4 regions of the Arthrobacter sp. HMSC06H05 genome follow, and region 2 is predicted to be linked to each of the others. Evidence: riboswitches for the same ligand, from Rfam matches in the RefSeq annotation. Region 2 holds a riboswitch; each other region holds the start of a gene.
What was found. A riboswitch is a leader RNA that binds a small molecule or an ion and turns the genes downstream of it on or off. The one in region 2 is predicted to bind S-adenosylmethionine.
Positions count from the first base shown of each region.

Region 1: it holds a riboswitch for S-adenosylmethionine, as region 2 does, so the genes downstream of both, HMPREF3160_RS02270 (LLM class flavin-dependent oxidoreductase) here and HMPREF3160_RS05445 (flavin reductase family protein) in region 2, are expected to answer to the same signal.
Region 3: it holds a riboswitch for S-adenosylmethionine, as region 2 does, so the genes downstream of both, HMPREF3160_RS02305 (O-acetylhomoserine aminocarboxypropyltransferase/cysteine synthase family protein) here and HMPREF3160_RS05445 (flavin reductase family protein) in region 2, are expected to answer to the same signal.
Region 4: it holds a riboswitch for S-adenosylmethionine, as region 2 does, so the genes downstream of both, HMPREF3160_RS07210 (O-acetylhomoserine aminocarboxypropyltransferase/cysteine synthase family protein) here and HMPREF3160_RS05445 (flavin reductase family protein) in region 2, are expected to answer to the same signal.

Region 1 is NZ_KV788974.1:111,981-119,207, forward strand. It holds gene purQ (phosphoribosylformylglycinamidine synthase subunit PurQ) at 1-117, shown strand, start outside; gene purL (phosphoribosylformylglycinamidine synthase subunit PurL) at 114-2,420, shown strand; gene HMPREF3160_RS02270 (LLM class flavin-dependent oxidoreductase) at 2,604-4,034, opposite strand; SAM riboswitch class I at 4,065-4,178, opposite strand; gene HMPREF3160_RS02275 (hypothetical protein) at 4,184-4,456, opposite strand; SAM riboswitch class I at 4,515-4,612, shown strand; gene acs (acetate--CoA ligase) at 4,621-6,663, shown strand; gene HMPREF3160_RS02285 (amino acid permease) at 6,850-7,227, shown strand, end outside.
Region 2 is NZ_KV788983.1:80,002-87,228, reverse strand. It holds gene HMPREF3160_RS05470 (acyltransferase family protein) at 1-460, shown strand, start outside; gene rpsF (30S ribosomal protein S6) at 713-1,012, shown strand; gene HMPREF3160_RS05460 (single-stranded DNA-binding protein) at 1,066-1,665, shown strand; gene rpsR (30S ribosomal protein S18) at 1,736-1,975, shown strand; gene rplI (50S ribosomal protein L9) at 1,999-2,460, shown strand; SAM riboswitch class IV at 2,658-2,771, shown strand; gene HMPREF3160_RS05445 (flavin reductase family protein) at 2,812-3,336, shown strand; gene HMPREF3160_RS05440 (PepSY domain-containing protein) at 3,455-4,087, shown strand; gene dnaB (replicative DNA helicase) at 4,580-5,983, shown strand; gene HMPREF3160_RS05430 (EamA family transporter) at 6,046-7,167, opposite strand.
Region 3 is NZ_KV788974.1:119,936-127,162, reverse strand. It holds gene HMPREF3160_RS02320 (carbon-nitrogen hydrolase family protein) at 1-455, shown strand, start outside; gene HMPREF3160_RS02315 (magnesium and cobalt transport protein CorA) at 498-1,604, opposite strand; gene HMPREF3160_RS02310 (CoA-binding protein) at 1,772-2,284, opposite strand; gene HMPREF3160_RS02305 (O-acetylhomoserine aminocarboxypropyltransferase/cysteine synthase family protein) at 2,284-3,600, opposite strand; SAM riboswitch class I at 3,613-3,717, opposite strand; gene HMPREF3160_RS02300 (histidine phosphatase family protein) at 3,829-4,518, shown strand; gene HMPREF3160_RS02295 (M20 metallopeptidase family protein) at 4,595-5,884, shown strand; gene HMPREF3160_RS02290 (HpcH/HpaI aldolase/citrate lyase family protein) at 5,925-6,866, opposite strand; gene HMPREF3160_RS02285 (amino acid permease) at 6,876-7,227, opposite strand, start outside.
Region 4 is NZ_KV788989.1:20,901-28,127, reverse strand. It holds gene HMPREF3160_RS07230 (glycine--tRNA ligase) at 1-74, opposite strand, end outside; gene HMPREF3160_RS07225 (RNA-binding S4 domain-containing protein) at 275-511, shown strand; gene HMPREF3160_RS07220 (alpha/beta hydrolase) at 548-1,222, opposite strand; gene HMPREF3160_RS07215 (homoserine O-acetyltransferase MetX) at 1,235-2,431, opposite strand; gene HMPREF3160_RS07210 (O-acetylhomoserine aminocarboxypropyltransferase/cysteine synthase family protein) at 2,497-3,828, opposite strand; SAM riboswitch class IV at 3,917-4,032, opposite strand; gene HMPREF3160_RS07205 (VOC family protein) at 4,168-4,809, shown strand; gene HMPREF3160_RS07200 (CPBP family intramembrane glutamic endopeptidase) at 4,852-5,679, opposite strand; gene HMPREF3160_RS07195 (phosphotransferase family protein) at 5,710-6,618, shown strand; gene HMPREF3160_RS07190 (hypothetical protein) at 6,673-6,864, opposite strand; gene tpx (thiol peroxidase) at 7,015-7,227, opposite strand, start outside.

The DNA of each region.
Region 1 (7,227 bases), on a different contig from region 2:
ATGCCTCACCCAGAGCACGCAGTCGAGCTGGGCTTCGGACCAGACGATGGCCGCGGCCGTGACGGCCTGACCGTGTTCACTTCCTTGATCAGCAACTTTGTGGAGGACGCCAAGTGACCACCCAAGATTTCACCCTTGATACCGTCGCTGATGCCGAATCCACCCCAGACGTTGAGCAGCCGTGGGCTGAACTGGGGCTGAAGGAAAACGAATACGAGGACATCAAGAAGATCCTGGGCCGCCGCCCCACGGATTCCGAGCTCGCGATCTATTCCGTGATGTGGTCCGAGCACGCCTCCTATAAGTCCTCCAAGATTCACCTCCGCTCCTTCGGTAAGAAGGTTGACGATGAGATGAAGAAGCACACTCTGGTTGGTATGGGCCAGAACGCTGGCGTGACCGACCTCGGTGACGGCTGGGCTGTGACGTTCAAGATCGAATCCCACAACTCACCTTCCTATGTTGAGCCGTATCAGGGTGCCGCAACCGGCATCGGCGGTATCGTCCGCGACATCATCTCGATGGGTGCCCGCCCTGTAGCGGTCATGGACCCGCTGCGTTTCGGCGCGATCGATCATCCGGACACTGCCCGCGTGGTGCACGGGGCTGTCGCGGGCATCGGCGGCTACGGTAACTCGCTTGGTCTGCCGAACATCGGCGGCGAAACCGTGTTTGATCCCGTCTATCAGGGCAATCCGCTCGTCAACGCACTCGCTGTGGGCGTGATGCGTCACGAGGACATCCACCTCGCCAACGCGAAAGGCGAAGGCAACCGTGTGGTCCTGTTCGGTGCGCGCACCGGCGGCGACGGCATCGGCGGAACCTCCGTTCTGGCTTCGGCGTCCTTCGAGGAAGACAAGCCATCCAAGCGCCCAGCGGTCCAGGTGGGTGACCCGTTCGCTGAGAAGGTCCTGATCGAATGCTGCCTCGACTTATTCCGTGACGAGCTTGTTGTGGCGATCCAGGACCTCGGCGCGGCAGGTATTTCGTGCGCGACCAGCGAGCTCGCCTCCAACGGTGGCGTGGGCATGAACGTTAAGCTCAGGGACGTGCTGTTGCGTGATCCGAGCCTCAACCCGTCCGAGATCCTGATGTCCGAATCTCAGGAACGCATGATGGCCGTGGTAACCCCTGAGAACGCTGAGGCGTTCGAGAAGGTCCTGGAGCACTACGGTGTCGAATACTCCTGGATCGGTGAGATCACCGAGGATCCGCGCCTGATCATCACGTGGAACGGCGAGGTCATTGTGGACATCGATCCGCAGACCGCCGCTGAAGAGGGACCTGAATACGACCGCCCATACGCCCGCCCTGACTACCAGGATGCGTTGCAGGCTGACTCGTTCCGCGGCTCCGAGGCCGCTAAGAACCTGCCGGAGCAGGGCGAGGACCTCAAGCAGGCGATGCTGGAGCTCATGGCGCGGCCTAACCTGTGCGATAAGACGTGGGTCACCCAGCAGTTCGATTCCAACGTTGGAGGCAACACAGCGTTGGCTTCCCCTGACGACGCCGGCGTGATCCGCGTTGATGAAAACACCGGCATGGGTGTCGGTTTCGCGACGGATGCGAACGGCCGTTACGCCTACCTCGACCCCTACGCTGGCGCGCAGCTGGCGTTGGCCGAGGCGTACCGCAACGTCGCGACCTCCGGCGCTACCCCGATGGCTGTGACTGACTGCTTGAACTTCGGTTCCCCTGAGGACCCGAATGTGATGTGGCAGCTGGTCCAGGCGATCGAGGGGCTTTCGGATGCGTGCCTTGCACTCCAGGTTCCGGTGACCGGCGGTAACGTTTCGCTCTACAACCAGACCGGCGAGACCCCGATCCACCCGACCCCGGTTGTGGGCGTGATGGGTCGCTTCGATGACGTCACCGCGCGCACGGTTTCGGGTTGGCGTGAAGAGCACGACGGCAACGCTGTCTATTTGCTTGGTGTGACCCGCGATGAGCTGGATGGCTCCGAGTTCGCCGCGATGCGTGACCACCTCGGCGGTGTCCCGCCGAAGGTCGACCTCGATGCGGAACGCACCCTGGGCCAGCTTCTGGTTTCCGGTTCCCGCGACGGCATGTTCGATGCCGCCCACGACCTTTCCGAAGGCGGCCTCGCAGCCGGGCTGGTCGAGATGTCGATGCGCTACGGCGTCGGCGTGCGCGTGAACCTGGATGAACTCAAGCAGCGTGACGGCATTGACGCTTTCACCACTCTGTTCTCTGAATCGCAGGCCCGCGCGCTGGTGTGCCTGCCGCGTTCCGAGGAGGAACGTTTCACCGCGATGGCCGCGGCACGCGGCTTCGCCCACGTCCGCCTGGGTGTCGTGGACGCTTCCTCGAACGCGATCGAAGTTCAAGGCGAGTTCTCCGCTACCCTCGACGAAATCCGCGAAGGCTGGGGCACAACCATGCAACGCCACTTCGGCTAACTCCCGTTGCTAGCGGTGTGCCGTACGGCTACAGCACACCGTTAGCAGGCACCGTCAAAAATATGACATGGCTGTGGGCGCCAGGTTCATCCTGGCGCCCACAGCCATGTCGTATTCGCGGCCGTGAATTGTACGGCCTACCCTGGCTGGCGGGCGCTGTCTCCTGCCCGCCAGCGTGGCAACCTAGCGGCGGACAGCCGCGCCCGGATGGTTTTCCGGCAACCGGTCGCCGCGACCAAACAGTGCGTGGCGCAAGGAGGAACCCGTCTGGTCTTCCACTGGGCGGTCGGCATCCCACGCAACCGTGGCGTCGGCGGCTTCCTCAGCGCTCGGGTACACGCCGAGCGCTTCGAGTTCTGGAATCACGTAGTCCACGACGTCACGGAACGTGCCAGGCTTGACCGCGTAGGCGACGTTGAAGCCATCCACCCCGGTGTCACGCACCCATTCGTGGAACTGTTCGGCGACTTCGCGGCCGGTACCCACGGCAACCGGACCGAAACCACCCACGCCGATGTAGCGCGCCAACTGGCCCACGTTCCACGGCTTATCAGAATCACCTGAAGCCGCCTGGAACATGTTCACCGCGGACTGGATCGCGTTGGACTCCACGTCTTCACCGATCACCGCATCCAGCGGGTATTCGGACAAGTCGATGCCCGTCCAGCCTGCGAGCAACGCCAACGCGCCCTGCTCATCGGCATAAGACTGGTATTCGCGGAACTTCTCCCACGCTTCCTCGTTCGTCTTACCCACAACCGGGGTGATCATCGCGAAAATCTTGACGTCATCAGCGTTACGGCCCTCCGCCACGGTTGCTTCACGAATCTTCTTCACGGTCTTCGCGAGGCCTTCCTTGGTTGCCTGCGAAACGAACACAGCCTCAGCGTGCTTCCCCGCGAAAGCCATACCGCGCGAGGACGCGCCGGCCTGGAAGATCACCGGGGTGCGTTGGCGGGAAGGCTCCGTGATCGCAATGCCTGGAACGTTGAACCACGTGCCTTCGTGTTCAATCGGGTGCACCTTAGCCGGGTCAACGAACAAGCCGGATTCGCGGTCAGCTACAACCGCGTCGTCCTCCCACGAACCCTCGAGCAGCTTATACACGACCTCGAGGTATTCATCCGCGTGATCGTAGCGTTCGTCGTGCTCCATCTGGCTGGTCTGGCCAAAGTTCTTCGCCGCGGACTCGAGGTAGCCGGTCACAACGTTCCAGCCGACTCGCCCGCCCGTGATGTGATCCAGGGTCGCCATGCGGCGCGCGAGCCCCACCGGATGCTCATACGCAGTGCCCGCAGTGACACCGAAACCGAGGTTCTTCGTCGCTGCAGCCATCCCCGCCACGATCACCGCCGGATCAGCCAACGGGATCTGCGCACCGGAACGCAACGCCGTTTCCGGGGAGTTCGCATACGCGTCATACACACCCATCACATCGGCCAAAAACAGGGCGGAGAAACGGCCCTCTTCCAGGATCCTGGCGAGCTCAACCCAGTGCGAGAGCTTGTTGTAATCCCGCGAGGTATCTTCCGGATGCTTCCACAAACCCGGGGACTGGTGGCCAATCGTGTTCATCGCGAAGGCGTTGAGAAGAATCGGTTTTTCAGACGACATGTTAACCCTTTCCCGCAGCCCTCAAACGCTGCGCCATCGTCTTCTGGCGGGAGCACCTTTCCCTCACGATTCCTGCTACGGAACCCTTCAGGATGGTTGCTGCGGCGTCAACGAGCCAGATCTCTCGGCCGCTCTGGATGGATACGGATTCAGCATAGAGGCACACCATGGGCATCACGCAAATCGCTCGTGACCGATGACAAAGAATGACGGCACGCATCGGCGGCTACACTTGCGAAAGTATTACCCCAAGCCATAACACGGGTTTCTGCAGGTGAAAGGGCTACAGCGACGTGGAATTTGCGCGGCCAGAAGTGTTCTTTACCGTCGATATCATCGCGCTGATCATCAACGGGATCATGGGTGGGGTGATCGCCCGCCGCATCGGACGCCTTTGCTTCGCCAGCCGTGTTGAGCAACATGACACACACGCTGACCCGATTTGCGTGCAACCGCATTCGTCACCCACTATGGACAGCACAACCATCCAGAGCGGCTGAGAGATCTGGCTCTACGACGCCGCAGCAACCACCCCGGGTTTTTACCGGGCATGGTGCTCACGCCAGGATCGATGGAGTGACAACGCATGACCGCAACGTCCGCACCCGCGCACCAGGCCGCCCAGGCTCAGCTCAGCAACGCAAACCTCAGCAGCGCGCAGCCTAGCGATGACGCGCTGCTTAGCGATGAAGAGCACAGCGCGTACTGGGCCAAACAGGCCGGGCAGCTCACGTGGGAGACCCCGTGGGATACGGTGCACACGCTAACCCCGCCTAACCCTGAAACTCAGGAAGGTCTGCAGCAAACCTGGTTCGCGGGAGGCACGCTCAACGCCGCTGTCAACTGCGCAGACCGCCACGTAGCGGCGGGCAACGGGGACAAAGTAGCGCTCTACTTCGAAGGTGAACCCGGCGACCGTCGCACCGTGACCTACCGCGAACTCACCGAGGAAGTCTCGCAGGCCGCCCACGCGCTCACGGAACTGGGCATCACCCGCGGCGATCGCGTCGTGATCTATCTTCCGGTGCTCGTTGAGACGATCATCATCACGCTGGCTTGCGCACGCATCGGCGCGATCCACTCGCTTGTTTTCGGCGGGGTCAGCGCAGAAGCGTTGCGTTTCCGGGTTGAAGACACCCGCGCCAAGCTGCTGGTCACCAGCGACGGCCAGTACCGCCGCGGCAAGGCCGTGCCCGTCAAGGACATCGCGGACGAGGCCGCATCCGGGGAGAACCAGCTCGAGCATGTGCTCGTGATCGACCGCACCGGCCAGCGAGACATCCCGTGGACCGAAGGCCGTGACATCTGGTGGGACCAGATTGTGCCCCGCCAGCCCCGGCAGCACACACCGGAAGCGTTCGATGCGGAAAATCCGCTGTTCATCATGTACACCTCCGGGACCACCGGGAAACCGAAGGGCCTGGTGCACACGACCGGCGGCTACCTCACCGGTGCTGTAGCGACCTATAACCAGATTTTCGCCCACCCGGACCCAGCTCAACGCGCGGGCGACGTGCATTGGTGCACTGCAGATCTCGCGTGGGTCACCGCCCACACCTACGAGATCTATGGGCCGCTCGGGGCCGGCGCGACCCAAGTCATCTATGAAGGCGTGCCGAACGCCCCGCACCCGGGCCGGCACTTCGAAGTCATCCAGCGTTATGGTGTGACCTCCTACTACACCGCGCCAACGCTCGTGCGTTCGCTCATGGGCTGGTTCCCGGAAGGGATCCCAGCCGAATACGATCTCTCCAGCATCCGCCTCGGCGGAACCGTAGGTGAAGCTGTCAACCCTGAAGCAGCACGGTGGCTACGCGAACAGATCGGCCGCGACACCTACCAGCCCGCCAACCCTGAAACCGGGGAACCCGAGCGCGGCATCAGCATGGTCGATACCTGGTGGCAGTCAGAAACTGGCTCCACCATACTCACTCCCCTACCCGGCGCAACCACCGTCAAGCCCGGCAGCGTAGGCCGCGACATGCCAGGGGTAGCGACCGCGGTTGTCGACGACGAGGGCAACCCGACACCGGCTGGAACCCAAGGCAACATCGTGCTCACCCAGTTCCCGCCCTCGATGGCGCGCACCGTGTGGGGCAACCCGGAACGCTGGTACACCTCTTACTGGAAGGCCTACGCCACATACGGTTGGTTCAGCGCAGGCGACGGCGCGAAAGTGGATGTCGACGGCGACACCTGGATCCTCGGCCGCACCGATGACGTCATCAACATTTCAGGCCACAGGCTCTCGACCATCGAGATCGAGTCCGCGCTCGTGACCGACCCGGGTGTTGTCGAAGCCGGCGTGTGCCCGGTACCGGATGCGAAGACCGGGCACGCCGCGATCGCGTTCGTGGTCCCCGGCGACCAGTCCCTGCTTGGCGCTGACGCGAGCGATGAGGCCGTCGCCGAGTTCGCGCAACGGCTACGCGCCACCGTGACCAAGGAAATCGGGCCCATCGCAAAACCGGCCCGCATCATCCTTGTCCCCGACGTACCGAAAACCCGCTCCGGCAAGATCATGCGCCGCATCCTCACCCAGGCCTACACCGGCGAACAGCTCGGCGACACAACGAGCCTGCGCAACGAAGAATGCATCCCGGACGTGCTCGCTGCCGCCCGCGGCTAGCTGTATCCGTAGCTAGGCCGTACCCACCGGAGAACTGACCGGCGGCTACGGCGGGAGGCCGTGCCCGCAAGAGAAAATGCGTACTTTGAGTTGATTTGAAGTCAGTTCGTCCAGGCTTAGGCGGCCGGCTCGCCCAAGCCTTATCGCGAATGTGCATTGGGTCACGCATCGTCCTAGTCTCGATGCATGCGTTCTAGCAAAGACACGGCTTCCGGCAGCGGCACGGGTTCCAGTAGCGGCACGGGTTCCAGCGCCGACGCCTCGCCCCGGGTTGAGAAGGAGTCCCTCGATAAAGGCTTGACCGGGCGCCACATCCAGTTCATGGCGCTGGGTTCGGCAATCGGGACCGGGCTTTTCTATGGGTCAGCGGATGCGATCAAGGCAGCCGGACCCATCGTTCTGCTCGCCTACATCGTGGCCGGTGCCGCGGTGTTCATCGTGATGCGTTCACTGGGTGAGATGGCGGTGCGCAACCCGGTTGCTGGCGCGTTCTCTGACTACGCGACCCGCTATCTGGGCCGCTACCTGGGGTTCACGACCGGCTGGACGTACGTGTTCTGCATG
Region 2 (7,227 bases):
GGTAATTGAGGATGAGCCTGATGTGATCATCACCAAGAACTTTGCAGGATCAACATTCCGCGGCGATGCGGCGGACGGTTACGAACGCACGTTCAAGGAACTGCAGAAGAGCGGGGCGCAGCTTGTGGTGGTTCGAGACACCCCGGTCCCGTCGCGTGATGACGATATTCCGATTCCACGCACGTGCGTTTCCGGTAGCATGGACAAGCCACACGAGTGCGATTTCAGTGTTGAACAAGGTTTGCTTGATGACCCGGCGGTAGAGGCGGCCGGGCGGCTCGATGACGTCTACTTCCTTGATATGACCGATTACTTCTGCAGCAAAGACGAATGCTCCGTGGTCGCGGGCAACACGCTGATCTACAGGGATGGAAATCACGTGACCAACACGTACCTGAGAAGCCTCGCACCCGTCCTGGAGCGCCGCCTCCCTCAACAGCTACGCGACCACAAGGACTGACTCCTCCCGCCCACGCGCGCTGCACATCGCAGTGCATGATGGCACCCACACGCACAGTGAAGAGTTATGGCTTGAGCCGTACTGCGGGTAGACTGGTGCTGTTGCCCACTTTCAAGTTTTGCTGGTAACCGCATCGTGATGCGCACTTCAGCAGGCTTGCACGCCCTGCATGGCAGGGTAGGGGCTACCGCAATAGAACCTCCTGGTACGGAAAGACCGTGCCCGCTTTATGTCCAAAGGAGGTGGGTTCACTTGCGTAACTACGAACTGATGCTGCTGGTTGACCCCGAGGTCGACGAGCGCACCGTTGAACCGACGCTCAACAAGTTCCTCGAGGTCGTCACCAAGGACGGCGGAACCGTCGAGAACATCGACATCTGGGGCCGTCGCCGCATGGCCTACGAAATCAACAAGAAGGCTGAGGCCATCTACGCAGTGGTTAACTTCACCGCTGAGCCACAGACCGCATCCGAACTTGACCGTGTTTTGGGCCTCAACGAGTCCATCATGCGCACCAAGATCATCCGCCCAGAGGACCAGCGCATCAAGTAAGCGCGTCCTCAGCGGGCACAACCACGTTTCAACGCTTCACGCTAAGGGGAATCATGGCTGGAGAAACCATCATCACTGTGGTGGGTAACCTCACCGCTGATCCGGAACTGCGTTTCACGCCCTCCGGTGCCGCGGTAGCGAACTTCACGGTCGCTTCTACGCCGCGGATCTTCGACCGTCAGGCCAACGAGTTCAAAGACGGCGAAGCCCTCTTCATGCGCTGCAGCGTATGGCGCGAACACGCCGAAAACGTGGCGGAATCACTGACCAAGGGCATGCGCGTCATCGCCCAGGGTCGTCTCCGTGCCCGCAGCTATGACGATCAGAACGGCAACCGCCGTACCGCATGGGAACTGGACGTCGACGAAGTCGGCCCAGCCCTGCGCTACGCAACCGCACAAGTCACCCGCAACCAGCGAGGCGGCGGGGGTAACCAAGGCGGTTTCGGCGGCAACCAGGGCGGCTTCGGTGGAAACACCGGCGGCGGCTTTGGTGGCGGCAACCAAGGCGGAGGCTTCGGCGGCCAGCAGAACCAGGGCGGCGGCGGAGACTGGGGTGCGCCTCAGCAATCTCCAGCTAACGACCCGTGGGGTAACTCTGGCGGCTCAAGCGACTGGGGCGCAAACCCCGGCCAGTCCGCACCACCGTTCTAAATCGTTTTCAAACCAATACCCATCCCGCAGCTGACACTGCGGGCTCCAAAACAAACTAAGGAGCTCCACGATGGCTAAGCCTGAAATTCGCAAGCCTAAGCCTAAGGCCAACCCGCTCAAGGCCGCCGACATCGACTACATTGACTACAAAGATGTCGCCCTTCTTCGCAAGTTCATCTCCGACCGCGGCAAGATCCGCGCTCGTCGTGTAACTGGCGTTACCGTGCAGGAGCAGCGCAAGATCGCTCAGGCGATCAAGAATGCGCGCGAAGTTGCCCTGCTTCCATACTCCGGCGCTGGCCGCGGCTAAGCAAGAAGGAGGAGAGAAGAAACATGGCAAAGCTTATTCTCACGCATGAGGTAACCGGCCTGGGTGCTGCGGGCGACATCGTCGAAGTACGCGACGGCTACGCACGCAACTACCTGCTGCCACGCGGCTACGCGATCACCTGGACCAAGGGTGGCGAGAAGGACATCGAGTCCATCAAGGCTGCTCGCGAGGCCCACCGCATCGCGAACCTCGAAGAAGCACAGAAGATCGCAGACGGCCTCAAGGACGCTGAGATCCGCATCGAGGTTAAAGCTGGTGACACCGGCCGCCTGTTCGGTACCGTCAAGCAGGCCGACGTTGCAGCAGCAATCGAGGCTGCCGGCCTGGGCAAGGTCGACAAGCGCACCATCGAGATCGCACAGCAGGTCAAGACCACTGGCCACTACAAAGCCACCGTCCGCCTGCACGAAGACGTTCTCGCGAACACCACGCTGCACGTTGTTGCAGCACCAAAGGGCAAGTAACACTCAAGCACTCAGCGCGCGGAACCATAATGTGAACCGCGTGTCAGCTCACGTGTGAAACAGTCTGAGACGCGCCCCGCGAGGGGCGTGAACGAACGCCGCACCCGAGAAAGGGTGCGGCGTTCGTCTCATTAAATGAACTACATGACACATTCAGTTGCACGGCGTGCGCTGAACTGTTTATCGTTTAACACACGAATCATGAGTACGGATTTTTAGGCCCTGGCTAATCCGTCGGCAACCCTCTCGCGTAGGTGGGGTGCCCCAGGTGACGATTCGGCCGTCGGGAATGCCGGCGGCAAGCTGCGCCGGCCATTGTGGACGGCCGATACTTGCGAAGGATGAATCGCTATGTCCCTGACCCACACCATCGACCAGGCAACCCTGCGTTCGGCATTCGACCGTTTCCCTGTAGGCGTGGCAGCTCTCTGCTCCCGCGTGGGAGGCCACCACGAAGGCATGGTCTCCTCGAGCTTTGCGGTCGGCATCTCATATGAGCCAGCGCTCGTATCCTTCTCAGTTCGCAACGAATCCCGCACATGGCAGCGCCTCAAGCACGGCTATCGGCTCGGCGTCTCGATTCTGGCCGATGAACACCGCGAGGTCTGCTATCAGCTCGCCTCCCGCGACGCATCCAAGCGTTTCAGCGGCCTCGACGTCACGTTAGCTGACTCCGGTGCTTTGTTCCTGGACCGCGCCGCCCTGTGGCTTGAGACCTCGATCTATGACACGGTCCCGGCAGGCGACCACACCATCGTGCTGTTGAAGGTCCACGCTGTATCTCACGGCGAGGAACACGGAGAGCCGATCGTGCTGCACGGCAAGACGTTCCGCGACCTTGCGCAGCTTCCAGACCGCGCACTCGTAACCGCCTAAAGCCTGCTGTTTGGAAGGCGCTGATCATAGGACAAACGCGGGCAGTTAATCTAGGTTGGCTTAGAGCTGAGCAAAAAAAGCAGTGCTATCTGAGTCCCGATCTGCGTATATTGAGGCCATGGAGAAGAAACATGTAGCCCTCACGTCCGTAGCAACCCTCGCGCTGGTTCTTGCCGCTTGCGGTGCTCCAACGGAGGACAAAACCTCCGAACCCACCCAGGACGCCCAGCAGACCCAAACTCAGCAGACTGAGACTCAGCAGGCGCAGAACACTGACGCCGATGACGCTGATGGTAAGGACTCTGCAGACAACAACGCGCAAGCCCCAACCAAGGGTGGTAGCCAACAGAACGCTCTCAAGGCGATCGAGACCGCTGAAAAGGAAGTTGGCGGCAAGGCCGTTGACCTCGACTGGGATGACGATAAGAGCGGCTGGAGCGTAGATGTTGTCAAGGGCAATAAGAGTCACGAGCTCGAGGTAGCCGCTGACGGATCCAAGGTCACCAACCAGGATGAAGTCGAAGACGTAGACAGCGATGACCGCCGCGAATATGACGCGATCAAGGTAGAAATCGCTAAGGCGATCGAGACCGCGCTCAAGGACACCCCAGGCACCCTCGATGACGTCAGCGTTGACGAGGAGCAAGGCCAGATCATGTGGGAAGTTGATATCTACCCAGAGGGTGGCGGCGCCGACGTGACGGTCTATGTGGACGTCAAGAGCGGACAGGTCCTCAAGAAGGACAAATAAGCACGCAAAAGCATAAGCAATAGTGCAAGGTAGTTTGTGGGGCGGGCCCTTTCGGGCTCGCCCCATGTGCATGTAGCCCCATTTGTGGGGGCGGTCAACCTTCCGCGAGGGTGAGTTGGCGAACCTTCAACCTCTACTCGGGCGAGTCTGTGGGTAACTAGCCCAAACCTGTGGATAACTTAGCGTTTCAGGCATGTATCGCGTGGATATCCCTCTTGTCAACATGACACGTGTGCTTGAAGGTTGGGGAAAAGTTTTTAGAGCATCTTCATAATCCACAAGAAAAAACCGCGGAATCTCGCGGGATACAGCTAATTTTAAGCAAAATCACAGCGATGTTTTCCCCAGGTTATCCACAGAAGTAGTGGATATCCACCGGTGTGTTCCACAATAGTCCACACACTATCGACAGGGGCTGTGGATAACTCGGGTTGTGTTGTGTCTATTTCGCCCTACACTGAGCCTGAGGACAGTACAGGTTGAAGGAGCACAGTGGATCAGTACAGCGACGCCGACTACAGCGATGCAGGCGCATCATCCTCGGGTGCGTCCTCACTTGCTGAGCGCGTCCCGCCTCAGGATGTAGCGGCTGAACAGTCGGTTTTGGGTGGCATGTTGCTCTCCCAGGACGCGATCGCCGACTGTGTAGAGATTCTGCGCTCATCGGATTTCTATAAGCCCGCGCACTCGATCATTTTTGACGCGATCACCGATCTCTACGGCCGTGGGGAACCGGCTGATGCGGTGACCGTCTCGAGCCACCTGACCAAGAGCGGTGAGCTCAACCGTGCCGGTGGCGCGGCCTATCTGCACGAGCTGATCCAATCCGTTCCGACGGCCGCGAACGCGAGCTTCTACGCCGAGATCGTGAGGGAGCGCGCCATCCTGCGCCGCCTCGTCTACGCGGGCGATCGCATCACGCAGATGGCCTTCGCAGCCGACGGTGAGGTCGACGCGATCGTCAACGACGCCCAGTCCGAGGTCATGCAGGTTGCTGAACGGCGCGCCGCGGAAGACTACGTGCTGCTCTCAGAGATCATGGAGTCCACGGTCGATGAGATCGAGGCCGCAGGGCAGATGACCGGCGACGAAATCACCGGTGTGCCTTCGGGCTTCTATGAGCTTGACGAACTGACGCAGGGGTTCCAGGGTGGCCAGATGATCGTGGTCGCGGCCCGCCCCGCAGTCGGTAAATCGACCTTCGCGCTGGATATCGCCCGCTCCGCGGCGATCAAAAACGGCATGACCACCGTGTTCTTCTCGCTAGAAATGGGCCGCACCGAGATCGCGATGCGCATGCTCTCAGCTGAGACCGCCGTCGGGCTTCAAAACCTGCGTAAAGGTGACTTGCGCGACGAGGACTGGACCAAGATCGCCCGCACCCTCCCGCAACTGAATAACGCGCCGTTCTTCATCGACGATTCACCGAACATGACGCTCATGGAGATCCGCGCGAAATGCCGCCGCCTCAAGCAGCAACACAACCTCAAGCTCGTGGTGCTGGACTACCTGCAGCTCATGTCATCAGGTAAACGCGTTGAATCGCGCCAACAAGAGGTCGCTGAGTTCTCGCGTGCGCTCAAACTGTTGGCTAAAGAGCTCGATGTTCCGGTCATCGCGCTCTCGCAGCTCAACCGTGGCTCCGAACAGCGCACCGATAAACGCCCACAGGTCTCCGACCTGCGTGAATCCGGTTCGATTGAGCAGGACGCCGACATGGTCATCCTGTTGCACCGCGAAGACATCTACGACAAAGAGTCCCCACGCGCAGGTGAAGCCGACGTAATCGTGGCTAAGCACAGAAACGGCCCGACCAAGACGATCGTGGTCGCGTTCCAGGGCCACTACTCGCGCTTCAACAACATGGCCTATGAATCCGCCGACGCCGGCATCTAGCAACGCGCTAGAGCGGGAGACATCAGCGCATCAGCGGGGGCTGGCTTTAGAGCGGGCTGACTTTAGAGCGGGGTAACCTCGCGGCGTTGAGGCCGTTTCTGGTTGCCCTCCTGCACCTTCTTCTGGCTTTGGCCCTTATCGCCGTTCTGGGTCTTGTTGCCAGGCGTGCCGTCTTTGCGTTTGTGGTTCTTCTTCCGTGTTGGCCGCCATTTGACGCGGCGGCGAGGCTCGATGCCTGGCATCTTCTTGGACATTGGCGAACGGCCGCGTGGGCGCTCACCGAGCTTGATGAAGACGACTCCGGCGAGGATCGCCGCACCACCCACGAACTGGATGCTCGCCAGCGTCTCGCCGAGTAGCCACCACGCCACAACGGCTGCGAAGAGGACCTCGGTGAGGTTCACGAACGAACCTACGCCGGCACCCATGAGCCGCAGGCCCACAACACCGAGGACGTAGGCGGCGACGGTGAAGACGATGATGATGCTGTGGGCGATGAACCAGGGTGCACTCCATTGGCCGAGCGCAACGGGATCCGTGGTTGCCTTCCATGGGAGTAAACCGAGTGCTACGAACGGGACCGTGCCGATGGCGCCGACCGCGAAGCCCAGCCCCGTCAGGGCGGTGGAGGGGATCCGGACCGAGTCGTTCGCAGAAATCATGAAGTACACGGCCAGGCACACCGCTGAGGCCAGCCCCATGACCACGCCGAGTGCGTCGAGGGAACCTGAGCCTTCGCCGATGACCGAGCCCACATCGAGCACCGCAACCAGGCCGATCATCGAGATCGCAAGCCCAAAGAACGTGAGCCCGGAAGGGCGGGCCTTGGTGCGGGCCCACAGCCAGAAAACGATCATCATGGGTGCGGTCATCTCAAGCAGGATCGCGATCGTGACATTCAGGCGTTCCACCGCCACGAAATACGTGGCTTGAACGCCGGTCATCGAGAACAGGCCGAACGCGACTACAAGCCGCCAGTGCGCACGCACTTCACCCCACTTACCGCGCAACTGGATCAAGGTGGGCACTAGGAGGACGAGCGCGCAACCGGTCAAACGCACTAAAGTCACAGAACCTGGCGACCAGCCGGAACCGTAGAGCGCTTTCCCCACCGGTCCAGGAAGAGCGAATGCAAAGGACGACGCCAAAGCAAAGAGAAGACCGATAAGGAACTTCGGTTGCATAAACACCTCCTAGTGGATGGACGAGCTATAAGTCAGCCTAGAAAATTTATTGCGATCACT
Region 3 (7,227 bases), on a different contig from region 2:
ACGCGTTCACGTTCAAGGAATCCAACCGTATTTCTGCAGGCGACCCCAACCAGGTCGCTACGTTCACGTACGGGAACCTGACGTTCGGGATGATGACGTGCTACGACGTGCGTTTCCCCGAGCTCGCGCGCAACCTTGCGTTGGCTGGCGCTGATGTCCTGTTGGTTCCAGCGGCTTGGTATAAGGGCGAGAACAAGATCGACCACTGGCAGACGCTACTGAAGGCCCGCGCTGTGGAGAACACGGTATGGGTTGCGGCTGCCGGTACGGCCTCGAACCAGACGATCGGCTACTCGGTCATCCTGGATCCGCTGGCCCAGCCTGTCGCTTATCTTGAGGACGAGCCATTCGGTTTGGTCACAGGCAAAGTGGGCCGCAAGAAGGTCAAGAGCGTGCGAGAATACCTGCCGGTTCTTCAGAACCGCCGCGTAGGGGTCGACGCGCCAAAGGCCTGATCGCTGACCGCGGGCTAGCCGCGGCAGGGCTAGCCAGCGCCGCTACATCCAGTCTTTCTTTTTGAAGACGATGAACAGGAACAGAGCGAATCCAAACATGGCCGCGAGCGCGAGCGGGTAGCCGTAGGTCCATTCGAGTTCGGGCATGTTGGTGAAGTTCATGCCGTAGATCGCACCGATGAGCGTGGGCGCAAAGATGATAGCCGCCCACCCGGAGATCTTCTTCATGTCTTCATTTTGCCGCTGAGAGACCAAGGTCGCGTTGACCTGCAGGATCTGATTCAGCGCGTCCCGTAGCTCGGCGATGTCGGGGATGATCTGGGAGAGATGATCAGAGACGTCATCGAGGTACATACGCAACTCGGTGTCGGTCCCATAGCGGGTGGTTCCGATCAACAGGCGGCGGATCACGGTCGCTAACCCGTTGGACATTTGGCGTAGCTCGATGATCTCGCGCGACAAGCGGTAAATACGCTCGGCAGCCGCCGGGTCACCCGAGAACACCTGGCGTTCAATCTCTTCCTTATCGGTTTCCAGGCCACGCAGTACAGGCCCGTATCCGTCCACGACCGCATCGAGCACTGCATGCAGCACGGCTTCCGGGCCGTGCTTGAGTAGCTCGTTCTGTTCGCCGAAGCGGTGTTCGAGCCGGAAACCTTTCGCCTGCCAGGCTCGCACCGCGGCCTGATCCTGGCACAAAACCGCTACCTGGTTCCCTCGCATCAACAGGTTGAATTCGCCGAAGACGACCTCTTCGATGTCATCCTGATAGGCAACAGAGTGAGTCACGACGAACAGGGTGTCGCCCTGACGTTCGGCTTTAGCGCGCCGCGATGGGGCCTGTAGGTCTTCGAGCAGCAGCGGGTGAAGATCCCAGGCTTCTGCGAGGTCTTCAATCTGCTGATCAGTCGGCTTATCCATCGAGATCACGACGACCTGGTCAGGGTGTTCTTCCGAATACCTGCCAGCTGTTTCGATGGTGTGACCGCCGGTGAGCGGAAACGCGCCTTCGTTATCGAATGAGACTGCGCGGATGTTGTCTTTCACCACGTGCAGGGTCGGCGGCGCAACGGGGGTTCGCTTATGACTGGCACGTCCCGAAACGAGGGGGAGGCCGAGTTTGGAGCGGATCTTGTTGCGAGCAGACATGCCTCTATTCTGGCACCAGTTCCGCCCGTTCCCGGCCACCGCGACGCGCTGGACGTTCAACCCCGCGGCGCCGCGGTGAGACGGTCACGCGGTCGCCACCGCGCCGCCGCGCAGGCGCCTCAAGCGTCGGTGCGCGATCGTGCCGCGCAGCGACGCAACAGCAACCGTTATGCGCGCAGTTGGCGTTTGGAGGAGATGACTCCGGTGTCGAAGCCTGCAAGGTGGAGGCCGCCGTGGAAGCGTGCGTGCTCGATTTTGACGCAACGGTTCATGACCGCGGCGAGCCCGCCGGCTTCAGCGATGCGCGCGGCTTCTTCGTTCCACAGGCCCAACTGTGCCCAGAACACCTTCGCGCCCACACGCACGGCGTCCTCAGCGACGCTCGGGAGGTCCTCGTTACGGCGGAACGCAACCACGATGTCGGGCACTTCCGGCAGGTCATCGAGGCTCGGGTACACGGGCTCCCCGAGTAGCTCAGTGGCTCGCGGGTTGATGAAGTACAGCTTGTAGGGGGCGGAGGACTGCAGGTAGGTCGCCACGAAATACGCGGCACGCGCGGGGTTCGTGGAGGCGCCCACGATCGCGATGCTCTTGGCGGCACGCAGCAGGTTCAACCGTTGCGGGGCTGATGGGCCAACCCACGCACTGTTGGCCTCTGTTGTGGTGGTTTCGTTGCTCATTACGCTTCCTCCCCGTTCGCAGCACCGTTCACGGCGGCTTCCAGGGCCTGGTCGAGGTCCCAGATGATGTCCTCAACATCTTCAAGGCCCACCGAAATACGGATCAGGTCTTCGCCGATCCCGCCCGCAATCAGCTGTTCTTTACTTAGCTGCTGATGCGTTGTGGATGCCGGATGCAACACGAGGGTCTTCGCGTCACCAATGTTGGCTAGGTGGCTTGCCAGCTGCAGGTTCGCGATGAACTCAGCCCCGACGTCGCGCCCACCCTTGACACCAAAGCTGAACACGGAGCCCACGCCCTTCGGCAAGAGCTGCTTGCCGCGCTCGTGGTAGGCGTGGTCTTCCAGGCCGGCGTAGGAGACCCACTCGATGCGGTCATCGTTAGCCAGCCAACGCGCGACCTCGCGGGCGTTGGCGATGTGCGCATCCATGCGCTGCGGCAGGGTTTCGATGCCGATAAGCAACTGCCACGCGGACTGAGGGGCGAGCGATGCGCCGATGTCACGCAACTGTTCGTTGCGCAGCTTGGTGAGGAAACCGTATTCACCGAAGTTGCCCCACCACGACAAGTCACCGTAGGAAGGCACCGGCTCCGTCATGGATGGGAAGTTGCCGTTGCCCCAGTTGAAACGGCCTGATTCAACGACGACGCCGCCCAGGGTGGTTCCGTGGCCGCCCAGGAACTTGGTCGCCGAGTGGATCACGATGTCCGCGCCGTGTTCCAGCGGACGGAAAATATATGGCGGGGTCAGGGTTGAGTCCACAACCAGTGGGATCCCGTGTTCGTGGGCGAGAGCGCCGAGACCTTCGATGTCGGTGATCACACCGGACGGGTTGGCGACCACCTCGGTGTAGAGGACCTTGGTGTTCGGTTGGATCGCGGCCGCGAAGTCCTCGACCTCGGTTGAGTCGATGAACGTGGTCTCCACGCCGAATCGGCGCAGCGTGACATCCAGCTGCGTCACGGTCCCGCCATAGAGCTTCGAGGAAGCGACCACGTGATCGCCCGCCTGGCATAGCGCGGCGAACGTGATGAACTCAGCGGCCATACCCGAAGACGTCGCGACCGCGCCGATACCGCCCTCAAGGGACGCGACGCGTTCCTCGAACGCCGCAACCGTAGGGTTAGCGATACGCGAATACACGTTCCCGTACTTCTGCAGCGCGAACAGCGTTGCCGCATCGTCCGCGTTTTCAAACACGAAAGACGTCGTGTTGTACAGCGGGACGGCACGCGAACCGTGCTCCGAATCAGGGGTGGCACCCGCATGCAGGGCGCGGGTACGGAAACCGAATTGACGGTCGGCAGAAGACATGGAACTCCTTCAACTCCATCGATCCCGGCATGAGCACCATTCGCTGCAGCGGTGGTGCTGCGTCGATGGTTGCTGCGGCGTCACAGGGCCAGGTCCCTCGACCGCTCTAGATGGTCAGCCACCATTATGCGCACTCGACTCGAGCCAGGGCAAACGCATGTGACGTACTAAGGCGCGCCGTGGGCCGGCGGTGGCGGTGTGAGAGACAGAGGAAAGCGGGCTGTGTCGATGCACGACGCGAGCCCTAAGCTGGGGGATATGAGCACCAGCCCTCACCACGTCCCGTCTCTCGCTTTGGTCCGCCACGGGCAAACAGACTGGAATAAAGAACGCCGCTTCCAAGGAAGCGCGGACGTCCCCCTCAACGCGACCGGCATCGAACAAGCCCGCGCCGCGGCGGAAACCCTGGCGGCTGACGCGACATCACGATGGGGTAGCCCGTGGGACGTCATCCTCACCTCCCCGCAACTCAGGGCGCGCGAAACCGCGGAGATCATCGCTGAACACCTCGGACTTGAGGCGCCGCGCGTCGTCGCTGGGCTCAAAGAACGCTCCTACGGCCCCTACGAAGGCCGTGCCTACGGCGACCTCGACAAAGAAACCTTCACCTACCTCTTCCCGGCACACCTCCCCAACGTCGAAGAGGTCGAAGCCCGCGGTAAAGAGCTCGGGATCCTCGAAGGCGTCGAAAGCTCCAAAGACGCCGGCCGCCGTAGCGCTACAGCGCTCGCCGAAGCGCTCCAGCGCAACCCAGGCCAACGCGTCATCGCCGTATCCCACGGCTCGACCACCCGCTGCCTGCTCAACACCCTGGACGAGTGGAACATCAGCAATCCGGGGTTGCGCAACTGCGACATCCGCTACCTCACCCCAGCCCAAGAAGCGCACCTGCACCACATCCGCAGCGCACTTCCCTAACCCTGCGCTGCATCACAGCCACCCACTACACTGACTGTGACGCCGTTCACGGACACCAGCTAAGCCAAGGACACCCATGATGAGCACCGCCAGTACATCAGCGAGAAACACGTCAACACCGGGGCAACAGCTTCCGGCGGTACATCCGGCGGCGCAAGAACCGATCCCGGCGGAACTCAACGGGCACATCGTCCGGTTGCGCCGTTATTTGCACGCGAATCCCGAGCTGGACCGGCACCTACCCACCACTCAGGCGGCGGTGCTGGACGCCCTCGAGGGAATCGAGGGGATCGAGCTGCACACCGGGAAGGCGCAGTCCTCTGTGACCGCTGTTCTGCGTGGTGCTGCTCCGCTTCCTGAAGGTACGCGCCGCCCCGTAGTCCTGTTGCGTGGAGACATGGACGCGCTACCGGTCACCGAAGAAACCGGGCTTGAATATTCGCCCACCGAAACCGGGAAGATGCATGCGTGCGGCCACGACATGCACACCGCGGGCCTGGTGGGCACGCTGCTGTATCTCGCACAGCGCCGCGATGAACTTACCGCCGATGTTGTAGGCATGTTCCAGCCTGCCGAAGAAACCGCTGGCGGCGCGAAAATCATGATCGAAGAAGGCCTACTGGAAGCCGCAGGCCAGCCGGTCGACGAAGCGTACGCGATCCACGTGTACGCCGACCGCTATCCGCACGCGACGTTCGTCTCCAAACCGGGAACCATACAGTCCGGATGTGATGACCTCGTCATCACCGTCCACGGCCAAGGCGGCCACGGATCCGCCCCGCACCAAGCCGCGGACCCGGTGCCAGTCGCGGCAGAGATCGTGCTCGGCCTACAGACCATGGTGACCCGCCAGTTCGACCCGTTCGACCCCGTCGTGGTGACTGTCGGCTCGATCAAGGCGGGCTCTGCGCCGAACATCATCCCGTCCACCGCAACCATCCAGGTCACGCTGCGTTCCTTCAGCCCGGCGTCACGTGAAAAGCTCGTGCCGGCCGTGCAGCGCGTCGCCAAAGGCATCGCGGAAGCACACGGGATGAGTGCAAGCTACAGGGTCGAATGTGACTTCCCTGTAACCGTGAACTCGGCCGAACACGTGGACTACGTGGCCGACACCGTGCGGGACCTGTTCGGGGATACCGCCTACCGAGAGCTGCCGCGCACCGAAGCCGGTTCAGAAGACTTCTCCGAAGTGCTCCAGCGCGTACCGGGCGCCTACATTTTCCTCGGTGCCGTCCCGGAAGGTGAAGACCCCACGAAAGTTGCGGGCAACCACTCGCCACACGCGATCTTCGACGATCGCGTGCTGGGCCGTAGCGTGCGGCTTTTCGCGGAACTTGCGCTACGCCGCGGGCCTCTCGCACAGTAACGATCAGCCCGCGGCGGCAAGCCCGTAGCGGCTACGCGTGTCAGTAGTGGTAGGTGTCCGATGGCGCAGGGGCCGGGTCGGATGCCTTGCGCCACTGCACGTTGTAGGCCTTCGCAAGGGCGAGGATCTTGTTCGCGCGAGAGAGGCGCGGCAGATCGGAGCCGTTGCGGATCTCTCCGCCGGCTTCCTCGAATTCTGTGAGGAACTCATGTGCCCATGCGACGTCCTCGCTGGAAGGGGAGAGGCCTTCGTTGACGGTTGCGGTCTGTTCTGGAACTAGGCACAGTTTGCCGGTCATACCGAACTCGCTCGTGACCGCGGCGGCTTCGGCGAGTTTGACGCCCGTGGTACCCACGGTCGGGCCGTCGATCGCGCCCGGCAGGCCTGTTGCGCGGGATGCGATCGTGAACTGTGAGCGGGCATAAGCCAACGCCATCGGGCCGTCCCCCATCCCGGTGTCACGGCGGAAGTCACCGATACCGAACGCCAAACGATAGGTCCCCTTCGCCGCGGCGATCGAATCGATGCGCTGCAAACCGCGCGCGGTCTCAACGAGTGCAATCACGGGAATCCCAGGCAAACGGCGTGCGGTCTCATTGACGTGGTCGGTGGATTCGACCATCGCAAGGATCACACCGGCCAAACCACCCTCAGCCACAGGCCCACCCACAGCAGACGGCAACGCGGCAGCTAAAGCCTCAACGTCGTCCTCCCAATACTTGGTCGCATAACCGTTCATACGAACCCACGCGGTGTGGCCGCTAGTCATCCACTCAACCGCGGCTTCACGGGCAGCAACCTTGTCTTTCGGCGCCACCGCATCTTCGATATCCAAAACCACCACATCGGCGGCAGAATCTTCAGCCTCAGCGAAACGGTCAGGATGCGCCGCGTTCGTCAAAAGCCACGAACGCGCAAGGTCTGGGCCGATCTTCTGACCGGCCGCCGTAGGGATCTGTGCAGGGTAAAACGTAGGAGCCATGACCACACGTTACTGACTCTGGCGGCGCTTGAGCCACGTTGTGACAACATATATCACCGAAATCAGGGCGATCCACACGGCACCCGCGATGAGTGAGACGCGCGTGTTCGGGAACCACGCCATCAACACGATCACCAGAACCAGGAAGGAACCCGCGAAGATCGGGGTGATGGGCCACAACGGCACCGGGAACTCAAGCCCTTCCTTAGGCACGCCTTCGCGGCGTAGTTTGATGCGCATCGCGGTGTGGGACAGCAAAACCATGCACCACAGCCACGTGATCGCAAACGCACCGACCGAGGCAACCACGGCGAAAGCGGACTCCGGCATCAGGAAGTTCAACACCACACCCACCGTGAGC
Region 4 (7,227 bases), on a different contig from region 2:
TCACCTGCCTGGAAAACGAAACCACGCCGTTTAGCGAGTGAAATGACCTTATCCAGCTTGGACGCTGCTGCCATGTTGAGTGAACTCCATCGGTTGATACGGGCCGCCGGCTGCGGTCCGTTATGGTCTGCCGTCAATCCTAACGGTTGAGCTGATTTTTGGCCCGTTTTGAACCTTGCTAGCCCAAATATGTGCCCACCGCGAAATCCTCGCCCAGCTCAGAAACGCTCCGGGCGCGCGTGCACGGATCCGCGGCGCGTGAGAACCTTGGAGCATGAGTTCGGTAGAGATCATTGACGTGCCCGTACGCACCGCAGGCATCCGTTTGGGCCAGTTTCTGAAACTAGCCAACGTGGTTGAAGACGGTGTGCAGGCACGCGAAGAGATCGCTGAGGGTAGTGCAACCGTCAACGGCGAGGTCGAGACCCGCCGAGGCCGGCAACTAGATTTCGACGACGTGGTCGGCTTCCACGACTACGTGCTGCGTGTGGCGCGCGGAGACGAAGCCTAGCCGCAGCGGCCAGTCTCGGGCGGCCAGGCCTGGCGCCTATACCTGGGCGCCGAGCACTTTAGCGGTCAGGAACTCGCCGATGTGGCGGATCTCTGCTTGCCCCACTCCGTGGCCGATGCCTTGGTAGTTGACCTTGGTGAGGTCCGTGTTCGCTCGCGCCCACGCGTTCGTCGGTTCGATGAACCGCTCCGGGATCACCGGGTCTTCCGGATCGCGTCCCCAGAACATCGGCAGCTTCTCTTCGCGTGCGGCCAGCTCTTGGTCTTTGAAGAAGTCCGCACCGGTTTCATCCTTGAACTGTTCCAGCGTGAAACCGGACAAGCCCACGAGCGCGTCCACCGCGGAAGGATCACGGCGGGCCACCGCGGTCGCCATCGCCATACCTTGAGAGAAACCCAGTAGCGTGACCGATTCGTGGTGCTTCTTCCGTTCAGCGACCCAGTGTGTCAGGTCCTCCACGACTTGGCTGTAATCAGCCGAGTTGAACTCCAGGTCCTGGCTTGAAAGCGGGAACCACGCGTAGCCGCCAAAACCCAGTGCAAGCGGTGCTCGCACTGACATCACAGCGAACTGGCCCGGAAGCATGCTCGCAATAGGTAGAAGGTCGCGTTCATCCGCGCCAAAACCATGCAAGAAAGCCAAGAGCGGCGCAGACTCATTCACGCCCTCCGGCACATGTTCAACTACAAACGGTTCCCACTTTTCACTCATATAACCATCCTGTCACGCACTTGGCGGCACCGGGCCCAAAAACGCACGGAACGGCGCATCCAGCTGGTGCCCATCGGTCAGAAAACCGTCGTGGCCCACCGGGGTCGAAACCATGTGCACAGGAACATCACCCGGCAGCGCATCCGCGATCCGCTGGGACTCTTGCGGATAATACAGACGGTCCGTATCCACGGCCGCGATGAAGAACTCAACGCCCACTACCTCAGCGAGAGCCGCTTCGACTCCCCCGCGGCCCCGACCAACGTCATGGCTCATGAGCGCCTCAGTGAGGGTCAGGTAGGCGTTGGCATCGAAACGATTCACGAGCTTATGCGCCTGATGGTCCAGATACGACTCGACCGCGTAGCGGCCGCGTTCATCACGGCCAGCAGATCCCAGCGGAAGTTCGCTACCTTGCGGCGAGCGCCCAAAACGATGGTCGAGCTCGGCAGCGGAGCGGTAGGAGACGTGGGCGAGGCGGCGAGCTATGCCTAGGCCACGCTGCGGGCCGGCACCGTTGCCGTGGCTGTAATAGTCTCCGCCGTGGAATTGTGGGTCGAGCCGGATCGCCTCAGTTTGGATCTGCGCGAACGCGATCTGTTCGGCCGATGATTCAGCGGTCGCGGCGATCACTGCGCATTTGGTGACGTGTTGCGGATAGCTCACGGCCCATTCGAGCGCACGTGCCCCGCCCATCGAGCCGCCAACAACGGCGTGCCACGCCTCAATGTTGAGTGCGTGCATGAGGCGCAGTTCAAGCTCGACCATGTCGCGGATCGTCACGAATGGGAAACGCGAACCATAGGGTTGCCCGTCCTCGGCCAGCGAGGCCGGGCCGATCGTGCCTGAGCACCCGCCCAAGGCTGCCGGAACCACTGCGCAATACGTGGTGGTGTCCACCGGCTTACCCGGGCCTACGACCTCGCGCCACCAACCAGGTTGCGGTGCGTCCGCATCGGTCACTGCCGCATCGTTAGCCGGCGCATCTTTAGCCGGCGTTCCGTCGGCTGCGTGGGTGTCGCCGGTCAGCGCGTGCAAAACGAGGACCGCATTACTGCGCTCAGCGTTGAGCTCGCCGAAAACCTCGTACGCGATATGGGTTTGGGGAAGGTGCCCGCCTGTCTCTAGATCCAGCGGGCCCAGCGGGAGGATCTTCACATCGCTCTCGGGAGCGTTGTGTTGTGAGTGTTCTCGTACATCCAACGTCATAACGCTGCTTTCGCTTCGTGAGTTTCTATCGCTTCCGTTGCCACATGCCAATGTCCCGGCGCTAGTTAGGCGCGGGCGGCGTGGAAGGCGTCGAAACCCTTCTGCAGGTCGGCGATGATGTCATCCACGTGTTCAAGGCCCACTGAGAGGCGTACTGTGCCTGGGCCCACGCCGGCGGCTCGCTTCTCTTCCGGAGACAGCTGGGAGTGGGTTGTGGATGATGGATGCGCCACGAGCGAGCGGACGTCACCGAGGTTGGCTACAAGCGAGTGCAGCTCGAGCGCGTCCACGAAGGCGCGGGCCGCTTCCTCGTTGTCTTCAGCTCCCTTGATCTCGAAGGAGACGATCGCGCCCACCCCTTCGGGTGCGTAGTGGCGGCCACGCTCATACCACGGGCAGGATTCCAAGCCGGCATAGATGGTCGCGGAGACGTCATCGCGCGCTTCGAGCCATTGAGCGACCTTCTGCGCGTTCTCGATGTGCCTCTCAACACGCAGAGAGAGCGTTTCGAGGCCTTGGGCGATCAGGAAGGAGTTCATTGGGGAGATCGCAGCGCCGGTGTCACGCAACAACTGCACGCGGATCTTCAGGATGTAGGAGAGGTTCGCACCCAGTGGCGAGCCAACACCCATATCGCGGCCGTAAACGATGCCGTGATAGGACTCATCCGGCTGGTTGAAACCCGGGAAACGCTCCGGGTGTTGGGTGTAGTCGAAGTTTCCTGAGTCAATAATGACCCCGCCCATCGCGGTTCCGTGGCCGCACAGGTACTTGGTTGCGGAGTGAACCACGACGTCGGCGCCCCATTCGATCGGGCGCAGCGAGTACGGGGTTGCCAGCGTGTTGTCAATGATGAGCGGTACGCCTGCCTCATCGTGTGCAATCGCGGCGATGTTTTCGATGTCGAACACGTCTTGGCGCGGGTTACCGATGGTCTCGCCGAAGAAGGCCTTGGTGTTCGGCTTGATTGCCCCGCGCCATGCATCCAGGTCGTCTGGATCTTCCACGAACGTGACCTCGACACCGAGCTTAGGCAGAGTGTGCTTGAAGAGGTTCTGCGTCCCGCCATAGAGGGATGGCGATGCGACGATGTGATCGCCGGCTTCCGCAACATTGAGGATCGCATAGCTCGTAGCCGCCATTCCGGAGGCGACGAACAGCGCACCGACGCCGCCTTCGAGGCTTGCCATGCGGTTCTCGATGACTTCGGTGGTCGGGTTACCTAAGCGCGTATAGATAGGCCCCAGCTCGCTCAGCGCAAAGCGGTTGGCAGCAGCCTCGGTGTCAGGGAAAACATACGCGTTGGTCAGGTGGATCGGTAACGCTTGCGAACCCGTGGTCGGGTCTGGAGTCTGGCCGGCGTGGATCTGACGAGTTTCGAACTTTTGTTGCGACATATACAGTGCACCCCTTGATTCATAGGAGGGGCTTGCCCGCATACACCGGTTGATTTGACGTAACGTCCGCCCGGATACGGGCGGGCAGAGCCCGCGCTTGCCACAGCGGCATTCCCGTGTGACCAGGTCCTCACCCGGGGCACCCCGCCGCGGACGGAGGGTTGCCGGCCAGCAAACCGGGGTTTTGCACTGGCACTCATGACCTTGGCAATTAGCCTACAACACGCCAACCCACTGGCACCACATAACGCCCACCACACCCGGTTTGATCCACAGGCCGGACTTCAACTTAGGTAAACCTAAGTAGAGATGTGGCTCACACAGTGTCAGATTTAACCCATGAAGCTCGATCACGTTTCTTACGCTTGCGGGCCAGAAGGCCTCATCACCACCGCAGACCGTATCGCCGATCAGCTCGGGCTCCGGTACGTCAAAGGAGGCGTGCACCCACGCTTCGGAACACGCAACGTGTTCTTCCCCCTCCACAACCACCAGTACCTCGAAGTCGTTGAGGTACTAGACCACCCGGCCACTCTCCAGCAGCCGTTCAGGAAGGCAGTACGCGCCCGAAGCGAGATGGGTGGCGGATGGATGGGCTGGGTCGTCTCAGTAGAGGACCTCACACCTATCGAGGAGCGCCTGCAACGCGGCGCGGTCCCCGGTTCGCGTAAGTTCCCCGACGGGCGAGAGCTCACGTGGCGCCAGATCGGCATCAACGGGCTCATCGCAGACCCTCAGCTTCCCTACTTCCTCCGCTGGGACGAGAGCTTCGAGGACCTGCACCCATCCCGGGCTGAAGAGCCACACGGTGAAATCGTGGAACTCACGATCTCCGGTAACCGCGAACGCATCGACGAATGGCTCGGCCACCCAGGTGAAGACTTCAAGGGCGAGGTCACATTCAACTTCACCTCCCCCTCCGGGATGCCGGGCCTGCAGTCAGTCACGTTGAAGACCCCGAAGGGCCTCGTAACCCTCTAACAGCGTTGGCCCGGCGGCGGCTGACAGGGCCGACGGCGCGGGCTAGCTACCGTACCCGAACCATGCCGCGAGCAGCGGGTAGCCCACAAACGCGACCGCATCGAGTAAGAAGTGCGCCCAGATGAGCGGCATGATGCGGCGTTTGTGCAGGTAGTAGAGCCCAAAGATCACGCCCATCGCTACGTTGCCGATGAACGGCCCGATGCCTTGGTAGAGGTGGTAGGAGCCACGCACTACGGCGCAGAAGATGATGATCGCGGCGGGCGTCCATTTCAGTGTTGCGAGCCGCTCATGCAGGTAGGCGAGCACCACGATCTCTTCAAGCAGCCCGTTCTTGAGTGCGGCCAACAGCAACACGGGTACGCTCCACCACGCGTCCGGAAGGCCCGAGGTCGTGATAGCAGTCGTGACACCGAGCGCCCTGCCCGCTGCATATACCGCGAGGGTTCCTACGCCGATGAGCACGAAGAATGCGAAACCCACTGCGGCGTCGCTACCGCATCGTTGACCGTCGATGCCCCACCTACGCCAAGGCTTATTGCCCGGCCAGCGTGAAACAAGGTAGATCACGAGCGCTACCGGGGCAAGCGCAAAGAAGATGCCGGCAAGCTGATACAGCAGATCAATCCACTCACGCGTGCTAGTTGAGGTGTTGAGGGCCGCGGTCCCGGAGGAGATGGGGCCGCGCGTGATGGTGTCGAGCAAGTCGATGAGCGCATACACCCCGGATTTGCCCAAAGAGAGCGCTAGGACGATGCCGATCTCCCACCCCAGGGCCTTTCGCGAGGGCGCCCCCAGCTCGCCCAGGCCGGGCGTCTTCGCTGAGCCGTCACCGTCTGGGGTGTGTGCGTGTGGGGATTGGGCACTCATGCATCCGATTATGCTCGGTAGGCTGGATGCATGGCCAGGCAACCCACGAGCGAAGAAGTTGAACGCGCCAACGCTTTATACCCTGCCGCGGATTGGGTTTCTGGCCGGGTTGAGGAATCTGGGAAGTCGAACCTGGTTCTCATCCCGGCAGACCCGGTTCCTGAGGTTGTGTTCCGGATGGCCCGGACTCGTGAGGAGGCGCTCGCCCAAGCCCGCCGTGCCGCGTTAGCGGATGCGCTTGCCCCGCATGTTCCGTGGCTCGTCCCTGAATCCCGCTCCCCGATCGATTCCGCCGGCGGGATCATCCAACGTTTCATCCCCGGTGCCGCCCACCCGCTACACCAAGGCGACCCTGCAGCGTTGGGGCGGACTATTACCGACCTGCAGGCGGTTCCGTTGAGCGCCTACGAAGGCCTGGTTGGCGCGCCCTGGGAGGCAGAACCTCAATGGACCCAGGCCCGCGCCGATGCTGCGATCGATGCGCTTGAGCCCGATGTGCGGGCAAGTGCCGCTACCGTGTTAGCTACTCTGGGTGAGATGGAGCAAGCCATGGGATCCGCGGTGGGCCAAGGCGCCGCTCTTCGCGGTTCACTCCGGCGTGGTTTAGTGCATGGGGACTTAGCGGGCCGGAATATGCACTGGCGTGATGGCGAGCTGATCGGGATCCTCGACTGGGACAAAGCATCCTTGTGGGACCCGGCGATCAATCTGGCGCATCTATCGCTGTGGCACGGCCAAGACGTGATCGACCCGTCAGCCCCGGATGAGTTCTTCGCGGCTCGAGCCCACGTGTGGAACGGGTCATTGGCGTTGACTCGCGTGGCTGACGCCGCACTGCGCGGTGGAGTGAAAACCTGGGGCCGGCTTTTGAGGAAAACCCAGCCGCGCATCATGAGGGCCGCTCAAGCCGCACACGTATGCCGCGAGCTGCTCCAGTAATCCCCTCGGCCTCATACTGTTGAGCTCGCTACGGGGCTCATACTGTGGAGCTCGCTAGTTCGAGCGGTAGGTCCGCACGCCCGGTTTCTTTGGCGGTTCAATAGGCCAGAACGCTACAACCGCCCACCAGGATGCGATCATCAACACGACCGTGATACCGATGATGAGGCTCACGTTAGGGACAAAGAAGAGCAGATACGCGACGATCACGGCGCCAAACAGTGCGCCGAAAAATTTGTTGTCCATCGTTGTCGGTGTTCACGTTCATCTCCGGAGATTACTTGCCGCATCCGGCTGAGCTGTTGAAGGCCCGCCCAGTTCTGTTAGATGAGCACTGCTGCGTGGATGCGCGAAACGCCCGGGGTCTGTGACCCCGGGCGCCAGCACGTGTGTGGTTTAGAGGACGTTGAGGACCTCGTCGTACGCTGGTTCCTCACCCACGCTTGGAGTCAGGGAGGAGTAGAGCACGGTGCCGTCCGTGTCGATCACGATGACGCCGCGAGCCATGAGGCCCTTCATTGGCCCGTCTGCGAACTTGATGCCGTAGTCCTCGCCGAAGCTCGAACGGAATGCCGAGGTCGCAACAACGTTGTCGATGCCTTCAGCGCC